DNA from 4 places in the Undibacterium sp. genome. Region 1 is predicted to be linked to each of the others. Evidence: predicted binding sites of a transcription regulator. Region 1 holds the regulator's gene; each other region holds the start of a gene.
The links. The regulator sigma-54, encoded in region 1, starts transcription at its own class of promoters, with help from an activator protein. The targets are predictions, from matches to a motif close to TGGCANGNAANCTGCTTT.
Positions count from the first base shown of each region.

Region 2: a site for sigma-54 is predicted at 1,300-1,317, ahead of Q8K39_RS11375 (urease subunit gamma). Genes of this name have one in related genera too.
Region 3: a site for sigma-54 is predicted at 1,943-1,960, ahead of adh (aldehyde dehydrogenase). Genes of this name have one in related genera too.
Region 4: a site for sigma-54 is predicted at 2,392-2,409, ahead of urtA (urea ABC transporter substrate-binding protein). Genes of this name have one in related genera too.

Region 1 is NZ_JAUXQE010000018.1:21,808-25,515, reverse strand. It holds gene hpf (ribosome hibernation-promoting factor, HPF/YfiA family) at 212-559, opposite strand; gene Q8K39_RS08720 (RNA polymerase factor sigma-54) at 667-2,157, opposite strand; gene lptB (LPS export ABC transporter ATP-binding protein) at 2,169-2,921, opposite strand; gene lptA (lipopolysaccharide transport periplasmic protein LptA) at 2,923-3,486, opposite strand; gene lptC (LPS export ABC transporter periplasmic protein LptC) at 3,507-3,708, opposite strand, start outside.
Region 2 is NZ_JAUXQE010000021.1:400,861-404,568, reverse strand. It holds gene Q8K39_RS11385 (hypothetical protein) at 43-537, opposite strand; gene Q8K39_RS11380 (RNA polymerase sigma factor) at 546-1,148, opposite strand; gene Q8K39_RS11375 (urease subunit gamma) at 1,438-1,740, shown strand; gene Q8K39_RS11370 (urease subunit beta) at 1,750-2,055, shown strand; gene ureC (urease subunit alpha) at 2,052-3,708, shown strand, end outside.
Region 3 is NZ_JAUXQE010000037.1:26,266-29,973, reverse strand. It holds gene Q8K39_RS19690 (DUF779 domain-containing protein) at 1-147, opposite strand, end outside; gene adh (aldehyde dehydrogenase) at 365-1,885, opposite strand; gene Q8K39_RS19680 (Tex family protein) at 2,162-3,708, opposite strand, start outside.
Region 4 is NZ_JAUXQE010000021.1:415,375-419,082, forward strand. It holds gene urtB (urea ABC transporter permease subunit UrtB) at 1-979, opposite strand, end outside; gene urtA (urea ABC transporter substrate-binding protein) at 1,079-2,332, opposite strand; gene Q8K39_RS11450 (ATP-binding protein) at 2,964-3,708, shown strand, end outside.

The sequences.
Region 1 (3,708 bases):
TAATCAAAGTATGGCATGCCTTAAACGCCACTGGATTCCAGCCAAAAGCATGCTGGAATGACGGTTAATGCGTGCACGGATTGTCACAGAGCAATCGATTGGAATAATTAAAAGATATTATTTATTTCAAACCACTCACCCAACAAAAAGGACGCCTTCTAGCGTCCTTGTTTTGGATGTCCGCAACCCTGTTCGGGTAAGGACTGGGGTCTTATGAAGCCGATGCCGGATCAGGTATGTGCTTGATAGCGTCGTGCTGATGGTCCTGGATCTTGTCTTTATGCTTGATGACCTGGCGATCCAGTTTGTCTACCAGTGCATCAATTGCTGCATACAGATCATGCGCCAAACTTTCAACATGGATATCTTTACCGCTGATATGCAGGTTAATGTCGGCTTTGTGTCGTTTATCCTTTTCCCGGAGCTTGTCCACCGTCAGGATGACGGCGATATCAATGACCTGGTCGAAATGCCGCCTGATACGTTCTAGTTTGGTATGTACATATTCACGAATTGCAGGAGTTACTTCGACGTGGTGTCCACTGATGGTGAGATTCATACTGTGCTCCTATAGTGATGTTACTTGCTGTAACGATACGCTCTTGGCCTTTATTTGCTTTGAGCTAAATCATATATAGCAATTCAAACCGTGATTACAAGGACTACTTACAAAGATTTACGCAAACTCACTGGGGGGATTTTGAGGGCTTCACGGTATTTGGCAACTGTCCGTCGGGCAATTACCATGCCCTGTTCACCCAGCATGTCTGCAATTTTGCTATCAGAGAGTGGGCTTTTCTGGTCTTCTGCTCCTATCAGCTGCTTGATGAGTGCACGTATCGCGGTGGAAGATGCTTCACCCCCTGTTTCCGTCGCGACATGGCTGCCGAAAAAATACTTCAACTCAAACATGCCATGTGGGGTCAACATGTATTTTTGAGTTGTTACACGTGAGATAGTGCTCTCGTGTAATCCTAGTGTATCAGCAATTTCGCGCAAAACAAGGGGGCGCATGGCAACAGCACCGTGGGTGAAAAAATTGCGTTGTCTTTCAACTATCGCTTGTGCAACGCGCAAAATAGTGTCGAAACGTTGCCGCATATTCTTTATCAGCCAGCGTGCTTCCTGCAATTGTGTGCCCAGCCCAGCCTCACCGCGGTTTTGCTTCATGATATTGGCATACATGCTGCTGACCCGCAGCCTGGGCATCACGTCCTGATTCAGCATGACTTGCCAGCCATTGTCCGATTTTCTGACGATCACATCTGGCACCACATAATCTGATTCATCAACCGCAAAGGCAATGCCTGGCCGGGGCTGGCAAAGCCTGATGACGGTTTGTGCATCGCGCAAATCTTCATCGTCGCAATCAAGAATTTTCTTGAGTTTGGTGAAATCTCTTTGTGCAAATAAACTCAGTTGTGTTTCAACAATTTGCAATGCCAGCCTGCGTGTGACAAAAGCCACTTTGGGCATACGCCTGATTTGCAGGGCCAGGCATTCAGATGGGCTGCGTGCGCCGACACCTGCCGGGTCAAAGCTTTGCAGCATGTTCAGGGCAAAACCAAGTTCTTCTGGCTCGACGGCAAGTTCCAGTGGCAGACTTGCATGTATTTCGTCCAGGGTTTCGGTCAGGTAGCCATTGCTGTCCAGCGCATCGATCATCAATTCGACCAGAGCGCGGTCACGCGGTTCGCGCAAGTTCAGGCGCATTTGCTCCAGCAAATGTTCACGCAGAGTGATGTGGGCGGCACCCAGTTGCGGGCGCCCATCTTCATCATCACCAGACTTGCTGCCATGCTGCACGTCATCAAAGCCCCAGTCTTCTTCGCTGGAGGTAGTGCTGTCGTTGCTGATGACGGTTTCGGCATCAGCCGCCGCAGGTTCGGCGGATTTATCGGTTTCTTCTCTTTGTGTTGGTGCTTCCATGCCAGCATCGGCAGAAGTGCTGCTGGTATTGATGGCACCGTCAGCCAGCAGGCGCACGGCATGATCGAGGGGATCGTCCACGCGTTCCAGCATTGGGTTATCGGTCAGCAGCGTCTCCAGCTCCTGATGCAATTCCAAAGTGGATAACTGCAATAATCGTATTGATTGCTGCAATTGCGGCGTTAAGGCCAGATGTTGTGAGGTACGTAGTTGCAGGCTTTGTTTCATGATGATTCCCGTCACATCCGGAAGTGTTCTCCGAGATAAACGCGACGTACAGATTCATTTTGGATAATGTCGTCAGGCTTGCCGCTGGCAAGTACCGCGCCTTGATTTATGATATAGGCGTGATCACAAATGCCCAGTGTTTCGCGCACATTATGATCGGTAATCAGTACACCTATGCCTCGCTCCTTGAGAAAGCGCACTATACGTTGAATCTCTATGACGGCGATAGGGTCAACACCGGCAAAAGGTTCATCCAGCAAGACAAAGCGTGGATTAGTGGCCAGTGCGCGGGCAATTTCCACACGGCGGCGTTCACCACCCGAGAGAGATAATGCCTGGCTTTCGCGTATTTTTTCAATTTGCAAATCGGCCAGCAGGGCATCCAGTCTTTCTTCTATTTTTTTGGTGCCAAGAAATTTCCCGTCGCTGTCTTTTTGCAATTCCAGTACGGCGCGGATATTGTCTTCGACAGTCAGCTTGCGGAATACCGAAGCCTCCTGTGGCAAATAAGATAAGCCAAGTACGGCACGCTCATGGATGGGCAATTGAGAGATATTCACATCATCAATCGTGATGTCACCCGCATCTGAAGGTACCAAGCCTACGATCATGTAGAAGGAGGTGGTTTTGCCGGCACCATTCGGACCCAGCAAACCAACTACTTCGCCGCTTTTCAAGAGCAGGGATACATCGCGCACCACCTGGCGTGCACCATAACGTTTTTGCAATCCCTTGACGAGCAAGGTACTGGACTTTGCTGTCATCTTAATTAGCCTGCTTTTCTGGTTTTGGTTGCAGGATGATTTTCAAACTGCCCGAGCCATCCACATGCTGGCCACTGGTCGAGTTGGTGCCGATGAAAAAGTCATTCTTGCTATCATAAGACAAGTATTCACCCTCTTGTTCCTGGGTGACTTTTTTGCCTTCCAGATAGCGCACCTTGGCCTTGGAAATGAATTTGACGATTTCTGTACTCTGGTTGTATTCCGCGCGGTCTGCCTCGCCATCCACCCACAGGTCAGGGCCGCCGTCGCGTTTCTGGCGGAAACTGACTTTGCGGTTGCTGCCACCAGTCAGGACGACGAACTGGTCACCATTCGGGGCTTCTGTGACAACGGCGTTCTCGGCTTTGACTACCAGCGTGCCACGCATCAGGGAAACGCCCTTGGACAATCTGCGCACGCTGGTTTTGCCATCACTCTCGCCATAACCGGCTTCGATGATAGTTTCCTTGTTGCTGTCGGCTTTTTCTGCATGGGCAGAGGCGCAAGCCAGGCCAAGAAGCGCGAGGCTGGCAAAGCGTACGAGAGAGAATGGAGTATTTTTCATATGCATGATTGCTTTCTGAATTATTTGAGTGTGCTTGCCGGAGCAGTTTCACGCTTTTTAAGCTGTATGCGGACTTTGCTCAGCAGTGCCAGATGTTGCGTCGAATTATTGGCCAGCATGCCGGTTGCCGTCGATGTTGATTTACCTGTGGTGATAGAGATGGGTTTGTCGGTTCTGACAATATCTTCATCTGGCAATAGCAATAGATAATCCGATTCTACG
Region 2 (3,708 bases), on a different contig from region 1:
TTTTGTCTTTCTATGCTGCTTTGTTATTGAGTAGCTTATTGCTTATTTCAGGAGTCGCATGGCTAATGGCTCACCATCGGCAGCGACCAGCATTTGCGCCTGCACCATGTCGCCGGCTATTTCTGGAGATACTGGCATGCCCAGGCTGGCGAGCCAGGCTGCCGGGACTTCTGCTTCCAGCATGCTTGGTGTTTCGTTATTCAGGCGCTCCAGCGGCACCAGAGCGACGAAAGGAGGAAGCTCTGTAGTCGAAACAGTGGTACTGTCCGGCGTCAATTGACGCTGCGATACTGGAAACATGACCGTCAGCATGACTAGGCCAAAGCTGCCACTCAGCGTCAGCAAACCTGCCAGCCACGGGCGCAGGCGTTTGCTGCGTGCCTGCTTTTTATCCTTGGCCTGTTGTTTGGCAAAAGCTTGCAATAAAGTCTGCTCTATAGCCATTGGCGTATTCAGCTCCTGCAAATCTTTGCGCAAAAGACTGAACTGCTGATCCAGCAAGGCATCTCCATTGCTGGCGTCCTGTGGGGTATTCATAAGGTCTTTCATCTTTGTGTTCCGGTTTTTGCCGCTACGTTGGGTCGCCAGCCCAGTCTTTCGCTGTATTGCAGTATCGCTGCCCGCGCCCGTGACAGCCGTGAGCGAACTGTTCCTATATCTATGTCGCAAATCACGGCTATCTCTGCGTACGACAGTTCCTGCAATTCATACAAAATAATCACGTCACGATAATGAGGGCGTAGTACCGCTACTGCATGCCGCACATGTTCAGTCAGTTGCTGATGGAAGATGGCGTCCGCTGGTTCTGTTGTTTCACTCATCAAGACTTCTTCTCCATCTTCTTCGCTATATCCTGGCAAAAATTGGTGGCGGCGTTCTGCCCGGTCCTGTTTCAACAATAAATTCCTGGCCACACCGAACAAAAAATTCTGCAAACTGCCCAGGCCTGCGTCATAGCGATAGGACTTGCTCAGCAAACCCATGAAAACATCCTGCACCACGTCGGCAGCCAGCGCACTCTGACCGCAACGCATCAGGGCATAACGATAGATGGGCCCTTGGTGGCGCTGGTACAGACGTTGAAATGCGGCAACATCACCGTCGCGCATTTGTGTCAGCAAGCTGGAATCTGTCTCTTGGTTATCCACGTTTATTTGTTGGTTGTTTTAAGGTATTACTCTCAGGGGCACTAAAAGTTCCAACTATTTTCTACCTAACCGCATTTGTATGAAATGCACCAACTTGGTGAGTATCTGCCTTTATTTGGTGCGCATCTTTGCAATCCAGGCTGTTTGCCCTTGGTTCAAAACTTGCTGTGTTGCTTTTTATAATGTTTTTAGAGGGATGGTCTGTCACCAATGTTGACTTGCTTGTTATTTTGGAAATGGCGATAAATAATAAGTTTGGTGATAGCACAGACAATAAGTGAAAGAAGATATGGATCTGACACCCAGAGAAAAAGATAAGTTGCTGATATTTACCGCCGCCCTGTTGGCAGAGAGACGCAAGGCGCGCGGCCTGAAGCTGAATTACCCGGAAGCAGTTGCCCTGATCACCGCTGCCATCATGGAGGGCGCACGTGATGGCAGGACGGTGGCAGAGCTGATGTCGGAAGGCACGCAAATTCTCAGCCGTGCCGATGTCATGGAAGGCGTGCCGGAAATGATTCCTGATATCCAGGTCGAAGCGACATTCCCAGATGGCAGCAAGCTGGTCACCGTTCATCACCCCATTCCTTAGGAGAAAATCATGATACCAGGCGAAACCCTGATAGAGGATGGGGACATAGAATTGAATGTCGGTCGTGCCGTCGTCAGCATTACTGTGGCCAATAGCGGTGACAGGCCGATACAGGTGGGCTCACATTTTCATTTTTACGAAACCAATCCTGCCCTGCAATTTGAGCGCCAGCTTGCTTATGGCATGCGTCTCAATATTGCCGCTGGCACTGCCATACGCTTTGAACCGGGGCAGCAACGCAGCATAGAGCTGGTGGCCCTGGCGGGTGATAGGAAAGTCTATGGTTTCAGCGGTAAAGTCATGGGGGCGCTATGAAAATTTCACGTCATGCCTATGCTGAAATGTTCGGGCCAACTACGGGTGACCGCATCCGTCTGGCAGATACCAATCTATTCATAGAAATCGAGAAAGACTTTGCCATCTATGGCGAAGAAGTGAAATTTGGCGGCGGCAAGGTGATACGCGATGGCATGGGCCAGTCACAAAGATCACATGCTGAAGTCATGGATACTGTCATCACCAATGCCGTCATTATTGATCACTGGGGCATCGTCAAGGCTGACATTGGGATTAAAAATGGCTTGATTGCCTGTATAGGCAAGGCTGGTAATCCTGACATACAGTCGGGCGTTGATATGGCAATTGGTGGTGCGACCGAGATCATCGCCGGTGAAGGCAAGATCGTGACCGCTGGTGGCATCGACTCACACATCCATTTCATCTGTCCGCAGCAGATAGAAGAAGCGTTGATGAGCGGCGTCACCACCATGTTGGGTGGCGGTACTGGCCCGGCCACCGGGACGGCAGCAACGACTTGTACGCCTGGCCCATGGCATTTGCATTCCATGCTAATGGCGGCAGATGCATTCCCCATGAACCTGGGCTTTATGGGCAAGGGCAATGTCAGCCTGCCGTTGCCACTGGAAGAACAGGTCAGGGCTGGTGCCATCGGCCTGAAGCTGCATGAAGACTGGGGTACGACGCCGCAAGCCATCGACAACTGCCTGACCGTGGCAGACCAGATGGATGTGCAAGTTGCTATCCATAGCGATACGTTGAATGAAGGTGGCTTTTTGGAGCACACTCTGGCCGCATTCAAGGACAGGACTATCCACACCTTCCATACCGAAGGAGCGGGCGGTGGTCATGCGCCGGATATTATTGCGGCAGTGGGCGAGGCGAACGTACTGCCGTCCTCCACCAATCCTACCCGGCCTTACACTGTCAATACCCTGGATGAGCATCTCGACATGCTCATGGTCTGCCACCATCTAGACCCGGCTATTGCAGAAGACATTGCCTTTGCCGAATCACGCATACGGCGCGAAACCATCGCTGCTGAAGATATTTTGCATGATATTGGCGCCATCTCTATGATGTCTTCCGATTCTCAGGCCATGGGTCGTGTAGGTGAAGTCATCATGCGTACCTGGCAAACGGCAGACAAGATGAAGCAACAGCGTGGCTCGCTGGCAGAAGACAATGCGCGTAACGACAACTTTCGCGTCAAACGCTATATCGCCAAATATACGATCAACCCGGCGCTGACCCATGGCATTGCCCATGCAGTAGGCTCACTGGAAGTGGGCAAGATTGCTGACATCGTTTTATGGAAGCCAGCGTTCTTTGGCGTGAAACCATCGATGATCATCAAGGGCGGCATGATCGCGGCAGCCCAGATGGGTGACCCGAATGCATCGATACCAACGCCACAGCCTGTGCATTACCGCATGATGTTTGGAGCCTTTGGAGGTGGACTGAAAAAGTCATTTACCTTTGTCTCGCAGGCGGGGCTGGATGCCGGTCTGGCAGAACAACTGAAGCTGAACAAGACCCTGATCGCTGTCAAGAACACGCGCCAGATTCGTAAGAAGGACATGATACACAATAGCCTGGCGCCGAAAATGGAAGTCGATTCCGAAACCTATGAAGTCCGTGCCAATGGTGAATTGCTGGTATGCGAACCAG
Region 3 (3,708 bases), on a different contig from region 1:
CTCATTCCTGGCATAACACAGCGGTGAACTGCCATCACAGCAACCGCCAGACTGGAAAAATAATAGCGGACCGTATTTAGTTTGCAGCGCGCTGATAAATTCCAGCGCTGTGGGAGTGGCGGTGACGCGGGCGGGGGTAGTGGTCATTTTTTTTCGGTTGTTTTACGTAAAGACCAAAAAGCTCAACACAGAGGCACAGAGACACAGAGAATAGCAAGAGAAGGCCAAAAAAATTATTGTATTCTAACTCTGTGTCTCTATAAAAGTAGAGACACAGAGACAAGTCTAAAAATCATCATTACAGGTTTTCTCTTGCCTTTCTCTGTGTCTCTGTGCCTCTGTGTTGAGTGGTCTTAAATGTCAATCAAAAGAACCCCATCGCATTCGGGTTATAGCTCACCAGCAGGTTTTTAGTCTGTTGATAATGATCCAGCATCATCTTGTGATTCTCGCGTCCTATGCCAGATTGTTTATAACCACCAAATGCAGCATGCGCTGGGTAGAGGTGGTAGCAATTGGTCCATACGCGGCCAGCTTCGATGGCACGGCCAACGCGGAAGGCGCGGGAGCCGTCGCGTGTCCACAAGCCAGCACCCAGGCCATACAGGGTATCGTTGGCGATAGAGATCGCTTCTTCTTCATCCTTGAAGGTGGTGACAGAAACAACTGGGCCAAAGATTTCTTCCTGGAAGATGCGCATTTTATTGTGACCCTGGAAGATGGTTGGCTTGACGTAATAGCCCTTGGCCAGATCGCCATCCAGCACATTTCTTTCTCCACCTATCAAGAGTTGCGCGCCTTCCTGTTTGCCTATGTCCAGATAGGACAGGATTTTTTCCAGTTGTTCCTGCGATGCCTGCGCACCTATCATGGTGGTGCTGTCGAGCGGGTTGCCCTGCTTGATGGCGGCTACGCGCTTGATGGCCCTGGCCATGAACTGGTCGTAGATGGATTCCTGTATCAGCACGCGTGAAGGGCAGGTGCAGACTTCACCCTGATTCAGGGCAAACATGGCAAAACCTTCCAGGCATTTGTCGAAGAAGGCATCGTCTTGCTCCAACACATCGGCAAAGAAAATATTCGGTGATTTGCCACCTAGTTCCAGCGTGACAGGGATGATGTTTTGCGAAGCATATTGCATGATCAGGCGGCCAGTACCAGTTTCGCCCGTGAAGGCAATCTTGGCGATGCGCTTGCTGGATGCCAGTGGCTTGCCTGCTTCCAGACCAAAGCCATTGACGATATTCAAGACACCAGGTGGCAACAGGTCCTTGATAAGATCAATCAAGACCATGATGGATGCAGGGGTTTGCTCAGCTGGTTTCAGGACGATGCAATTGCCCGCGGCCAGTGCTGGTGCCATCTTCCACACAGCCATCAGGATAGGGAAGTTCCATGGAATAATCTGGCCAACCACGCCCAGCGGTTCATGGAAATGATATGCATAAGTCTGGTCATCAATTTGTGCGACTGAACCTTCCTGCGCCCGTATGCAACCAGCAAAATAACGGAAGTGATCGATGGCAAGAGGAATATCCGCCGCCATGGTCTCGCGTATGGGTTTGCCATTGTCTATGGTCTCTGCGGTGGCCAGCAGGCTCAGATTGGCTTCCATGCGGTCAGCAATTTTATTCAGGATGTTCGAACGTTCAGCCAGTGAGGTTTTCCCCCAGGCTTTCTTGGCTGCATGGGCTGCATCCAGAGCCAGTTCCACGTCTTCTGCGGTTGAACGTGCCACTTCGCAAAATGCCTGGCCGATGACGGGGCTGATGTTTTCGAAATATTCACCTTTGACCGGGGCCACAAATTTGCCGCCTATGAAATTGTCGTAGCGTTTGGCGAAAGGATTGCTGATACCGAGTTTGCTGATGTCTGCCATGTTCATGATGGTGGTCTCCGTTGTTTATTAGATGGTGTGCATGTGATGCAACACAGGGATAACAACGCAAACGGCGTGCCATGTTGAAAATTTTTTCCTGACGGGAAAATACAGTGGATGCTGGCTAGAGAGGGGGAGGCGCAGGGGGGACTAATGCTGCTGGTGGTGGATTGGCTGACAGGGAGGATGTCAACAATCCGGGTGTCACATTATTTCGCAACATTGGTCAGACTGTCACAATTTGGGACAGTCTGATCACTAGGCTTATTGCTTACTTTTTACTTAGCCACGCAATTTCGCAAACGCCGCAGCCATGGCATTACCAGCAGGTGCTGGTGCCTGAGCTTGTGAGCGATGTTGATTGAGGCGTTTGGCATCGTTGCGGTCACCACGTTGTTCAGGTTTGCTGCCTGCTACAGGTGCTGCATCTGTCAGGCGCATGGTCAGGGCGATACGCTGGCGTTTGACATCGACTTCCAGCACTTTCACTTTGACGACCTGACCAGCCTTGACCACGGTATGCGGGTCTTTGACGAAGGTGTTGGACAAGGCAGAGATATGTACCAGACCATCCTGATGTACGCCGATATCAACGAAAGCGCCAAAGGCGGCGACGTTGGTGACTACGCCTTCCAAAATCATGTCAGGGCGCAAGTCCTTGATTTCTTCAACGCCGTCCTTGAAGGTGGCTGTGGTGAATTCTGGGCGTGGGTCACGGCCTGGTTTTTCCAGTTCGCCGATGATGTCGGTGATGGTAGGTACGCCGAATTTTTCATCGGCATATTTGGCTGGGTTCAAGGACTTCAGCAAGCCAGCGTCGCCGATTACACCTTTTATATCCTTCTTGATATCAGCCAGGATTTTTTCTACCAGCGGATACGATTCAGGGTGGACTGCAGACGCATCCAGCGGGTTGCTGCCGTTCATGATGCGCAAGAAACCGGCTGCCTGTTCGAAGGTCTTATCACCCAGGCGAGGTACTGCGCGCAGGTCAGAGCGTGAACTGAACATGCCCTTGGCATCGCGGAAATTGACGATGCTTTGCGCCACGCTCGATGACAAACCAGAGACACGTGCCAGCAAGGGGGCAGAGGCAGTATTCACATCGACACCCACCGCATTCACACAATCCTCGACGACTGCATCGAGTGAACGTGCCAGTTGTGACTGGCTGACATCATGCTGGTATTGACCGACGCCTATGGATTTAGGATCAATCTTCACCAGTTCTGCCAATGGATCTTGCAGGCGACGTGCAATCGATACCGCACCACGGATAGAGACATCCAGGTCAGGCAATTCTTTGGAAGCAAATTCAGAGGCAGAATACACTGACGCCCCTGCTTCAGAGACCACGATCTTGGTCAGCTTGAGTTCAGGCTTGAGCTTGATCAAATCGCCTGCCAGCTTGTCGGTTTCACGCGAAGCTGTACCATTACCGATGGAGATCAGCGAGACATTATGCTTGGCCGCCAGTTGCGCCAGGACATGCAGCGAACCATCCCAGTCATTGCGTGGCTGATGCGGGTAGATCGTCGCATATTCAACCACCTTGCCGGTCGCATCTACGATCGCTACCTTGACACCGGTACGCAGGCCAGGATCAAGACCCATTGTGGCGCGTGGGCCGGCAGGTGCTGCCAGCAACAGGGCTTTCAGGTTGCGGGCAAATACATTGATGGCTTCGATTTCTGCTGTTTCGCGCAGCTTGCCCATCAATTCTGTATCCAGATGCATGAAGACTTTCACGCGCCAGGCCCAGCGTACAGTATCCACCAGCCATTTGTCGGCAGGGCGGTCTTTTTGGCTCACGCCAAAGCGGGCAGCGA
Region 4 (3,708 bases), on a different contig from region 1:
ACCAGCGGATCACCGTTCTTTCCAGTAAAATACCAACCGCGGCAGAGACCAGAAAAGCGGCAGGCAGAGCCAGCAACAAATAGGCATCCACAGCACCAGGCATGAATTTGCGGAACAGCATCTGGCAAACATAGGTGGTGTAAGCACCTATCATCAGCAATTCGCCATGCGCCATATTGATAATACCCATCAGGCCAAAGGTGATTGCCAGACCCAGTGCAGCCAGCAACAGCACACTGCCCAGCGATACTCCGTAAAACAGATTGCCGACAAATTCCATGCGCGCCAGACGCCCATCGATGGCATTCAGAGTATTGGCTGCCTCCAAACGTATGCTGGCATCAGCTTCGTTGTAACTACCATCAGGATTTTGTGCCAGCATTTTTTGCAGCACAGGTTTTAAATTGGGGTTGGGACTATCCAGCAAAGCCTTGACTGCGGCCTTGCGCACTACCGGGTCACTGGCTTGCAAATTGGCGGTGGCAATCAGCATTTGCAGACGGGATTTGATTTCGCTGTCGTTTTCTTTCAGATAGGCTCTGTTCAGCAAGGGCAATTGCTCTGGCGTTGCTTCTTTTTCGAGCGCAGTTGCTGCGATGAGACGAGTATTCTTGTCCGGTGAAAATAATCTCAGGCCTGACAGTGCACTATCCAGTGCGGCACGCAGGCGGTTATTGATGGTGATTGCTTCTGCATCGTCCGGCAGCTTTTGCATTTTTCCAGTGCTGAGGTCCCTGGCCTGCTCACCATCGACAAGATAGACAGCAACATCCTTGGCAAACAAAGTTTCATTTTTCAGTGCAGTCAATACTTCCACCGCCTCTTCATTACCCTGGGCCGCGATGGAGTTGACGGCGGTAATACGCGCATCAGGATCATCACCCGCCAAAGCCTGCAAGAGCTTGCCATCGATAGCCGCTTGCGCTGTCAGGCTGAACACGAACAAGACTATGCTCACGCAAATTTTACGAAATATCATAGGCAACCAGGTCAGGAATGGGAAATCCGGAACAGCACTCAGGACGTCGTCATAGAAGTCCTGAGTGTCTGCATCACTGCTTAAATATAACTTCTTGAATTACAGCTTCTGCTTGCCTTCATTGCCAGGGATGTAAGGGCTCCAAGGTTGCGCACGGATAGGTGTCTTGGTTTTGTAGACTACGCTAAACTGACCGTCAGCCTTGATCTCACCAATCATGACTGGCTTGTGCAAGTGGTGATTGGTTTTATCCATCGTCAATTCAAAACCGGATGGTGACTTGAAAGTCTGCCCGCCCATGGCGGCAATGACTTTGTCAGTATCTGTGGATTTGGCTTTTTCAACGGCCTGCTTCCACATATACATACCTACATAAGTCGCTTCCATTGGATCGTTAGTCACAACTGTTGCGGCATTAGGCAGTTTTTTGGCGGCTGCATAATCTTTCCATTTTTTGATGAATTCAGTATTCACCGGATTTTTTACAGACTGGAAGTAATTCCATGCAGCCAGATGGCCGACCAGCGGTTTAGTATCGACACCGCGCAATTCTTCTTCACCGACAGAGAATGCAACGACAGGCACATCCGTTGCCTTCAAGCCAGCATTGCCGAGCTCTTTATAGAACGGGACGTTGGAATCGCCATTGATAGTGGAGATGACCGCTGTTTTGCCGCCCGCGGCAAATTTCTTTATATTGGCAACGATGGTCTGGTAATCGGAGTGGCCAAATGGGGTATACACTTCATCAATGTCCGTATCCTTGACACCCTTGCTATGCAAGAAGGCGCGCAGGATTTTATTGGTGGTACGTGGATACACATAGTCAGTTCCCAGCAAGACAAAGCGCTTGGCACCGCCCCCCTCTTTCGACATCAGGTATTCAGTGGCTGGGATAGCTTGCTGGTTAGGCGCAGCGCCTGTGTAGAAAACGTTTTTCTCCAACTCTTCACCTTCATACTGTACCGGGTAGAACAGCAGGCTATTGAGTTCCTTGAAGACTGGCAATACGGATTTGCGCGATACCGATGTCCAGCAACCAAACACGACGGATACTTTGTCTTGAGATACCAGTTGGCGGGCTTTCTCTGCAAAAAGCGGCCAGTTGGAGGCCGGATCAACGATCACCGCTTCCAGTTTTTTGCCCATGACACCGCCCTTGGAATTGATTTCATCTATCGTCATCAAGGCCACATCTTTGAGCGATGTCTCCGAGATTGCCATAGTGCCAGACAGGGAATGCAGAATGCCGACCTTGATGGTATCGGCGGCCTGTGCCTGCGTAAGCCAGCCAGAAGCGGCCAAAGTCATTGCGGCGACAGCAGTTGCTTTCAAAACAGTACGACGTGACATGTTTTCTCCTGATAGTGGTGAGGTCATTGAACTGAAAAACCGAACTTCCACCAAGGCAGATAGCAGATAACGTGCCAACTGTAAAAAACAAAAAAAGAATCCTCAATTTCACTAACTAAATAGTTGCAATTTTGGTGTGGATAGATGCACGCAACATCGTCAATGACTTCAATGAGATAAATTTACCAACTATTCCAGTGCATGCAACAGACAAACACATCAGGAAAAATTGACAAAAATGATGCAAAACGATCCTATAAATATACCAACTCCACTTTTCAGTGCATCTTCGCGCTTAAATTGTGCGAAAAATCAAATCATCACCTGCTGCATGGCTTTGCTTGCCGTCTGAATAAAAAACAAGGTCCGATTTCAAAACATATCAAAAAGCAACAATTTATCAAAAAAAATAATTTTCTTGGATATCACCTAAGCCGATGTTTTATTGGGTTTAATTTATGAATCTTTAGCAAAAAATGCGCAATTTTCAGACTATTCGCCATATGCAGAGCTAAAACATATAAAGCCTTTTTGAAAAAAATAGCACTTTATATACTTGTTGCTCTAATATGTAGTCATAAGGGAATTTAAAAAAAACAATATTTCTATTGATTTTTTCCTAATGGTGGTCATGGTGAATCAATTTGATGAATTCAGTGTTGTGCCAGCAGTCAACACTGCTCCTCTGCCTGCTTCAGCCATCGGCATCTCCACGGATGCCAGACTGCAATACCTGATCGACAATACTCCCGCAATCATCTACAGCAGTGTACCCACGGGTGATTTCAAAATGACTTTCGTGAGTAACAATGCCTTGCATGTACTTGGCTACCATCCTGATGAAATGGTTGCTGACCCAAATTTCTGGTTTGAGCATATACACCCCAGTGATGTACCCGAGATTTTCTCCAGCATTGCCAAATTGTTTACCGAGGGTGAAAGAGCCTACGAATATCGCTTCATGAGCCGTAGCGGCCAGTATGTTTGGATGCATGACATGCTCAGGTTGATACGCGACAAGGATGGCAATCCTGTTGAAGTTGTGGGTTCATTGACCGACATCACCAAACGCAAGGAGATGGAAGCCGCCCTGTTCAAGAAAGGTGAAGAACAACATCTTTTGATCAAAAAACTTCAAGAAGCCCACGAACAGTTATTGCAATCAGAAAAAATGGCTTCGGTTGGCCAACTGGCCGCTGGTATTGCGCACGAAATTAATAACCCCATAGGTTTTATCAATTCAAATATCGGCAGTTTGCAAAACTATGTAGAAAAATTATTTGAAGTCATTAATCAGTATGAAGATTTGATACAGCAACAGTCCCCACCAGCTGCGGTCAGCAAAATGAATGAGTTAAAAGAAAAGGCGGATCTGG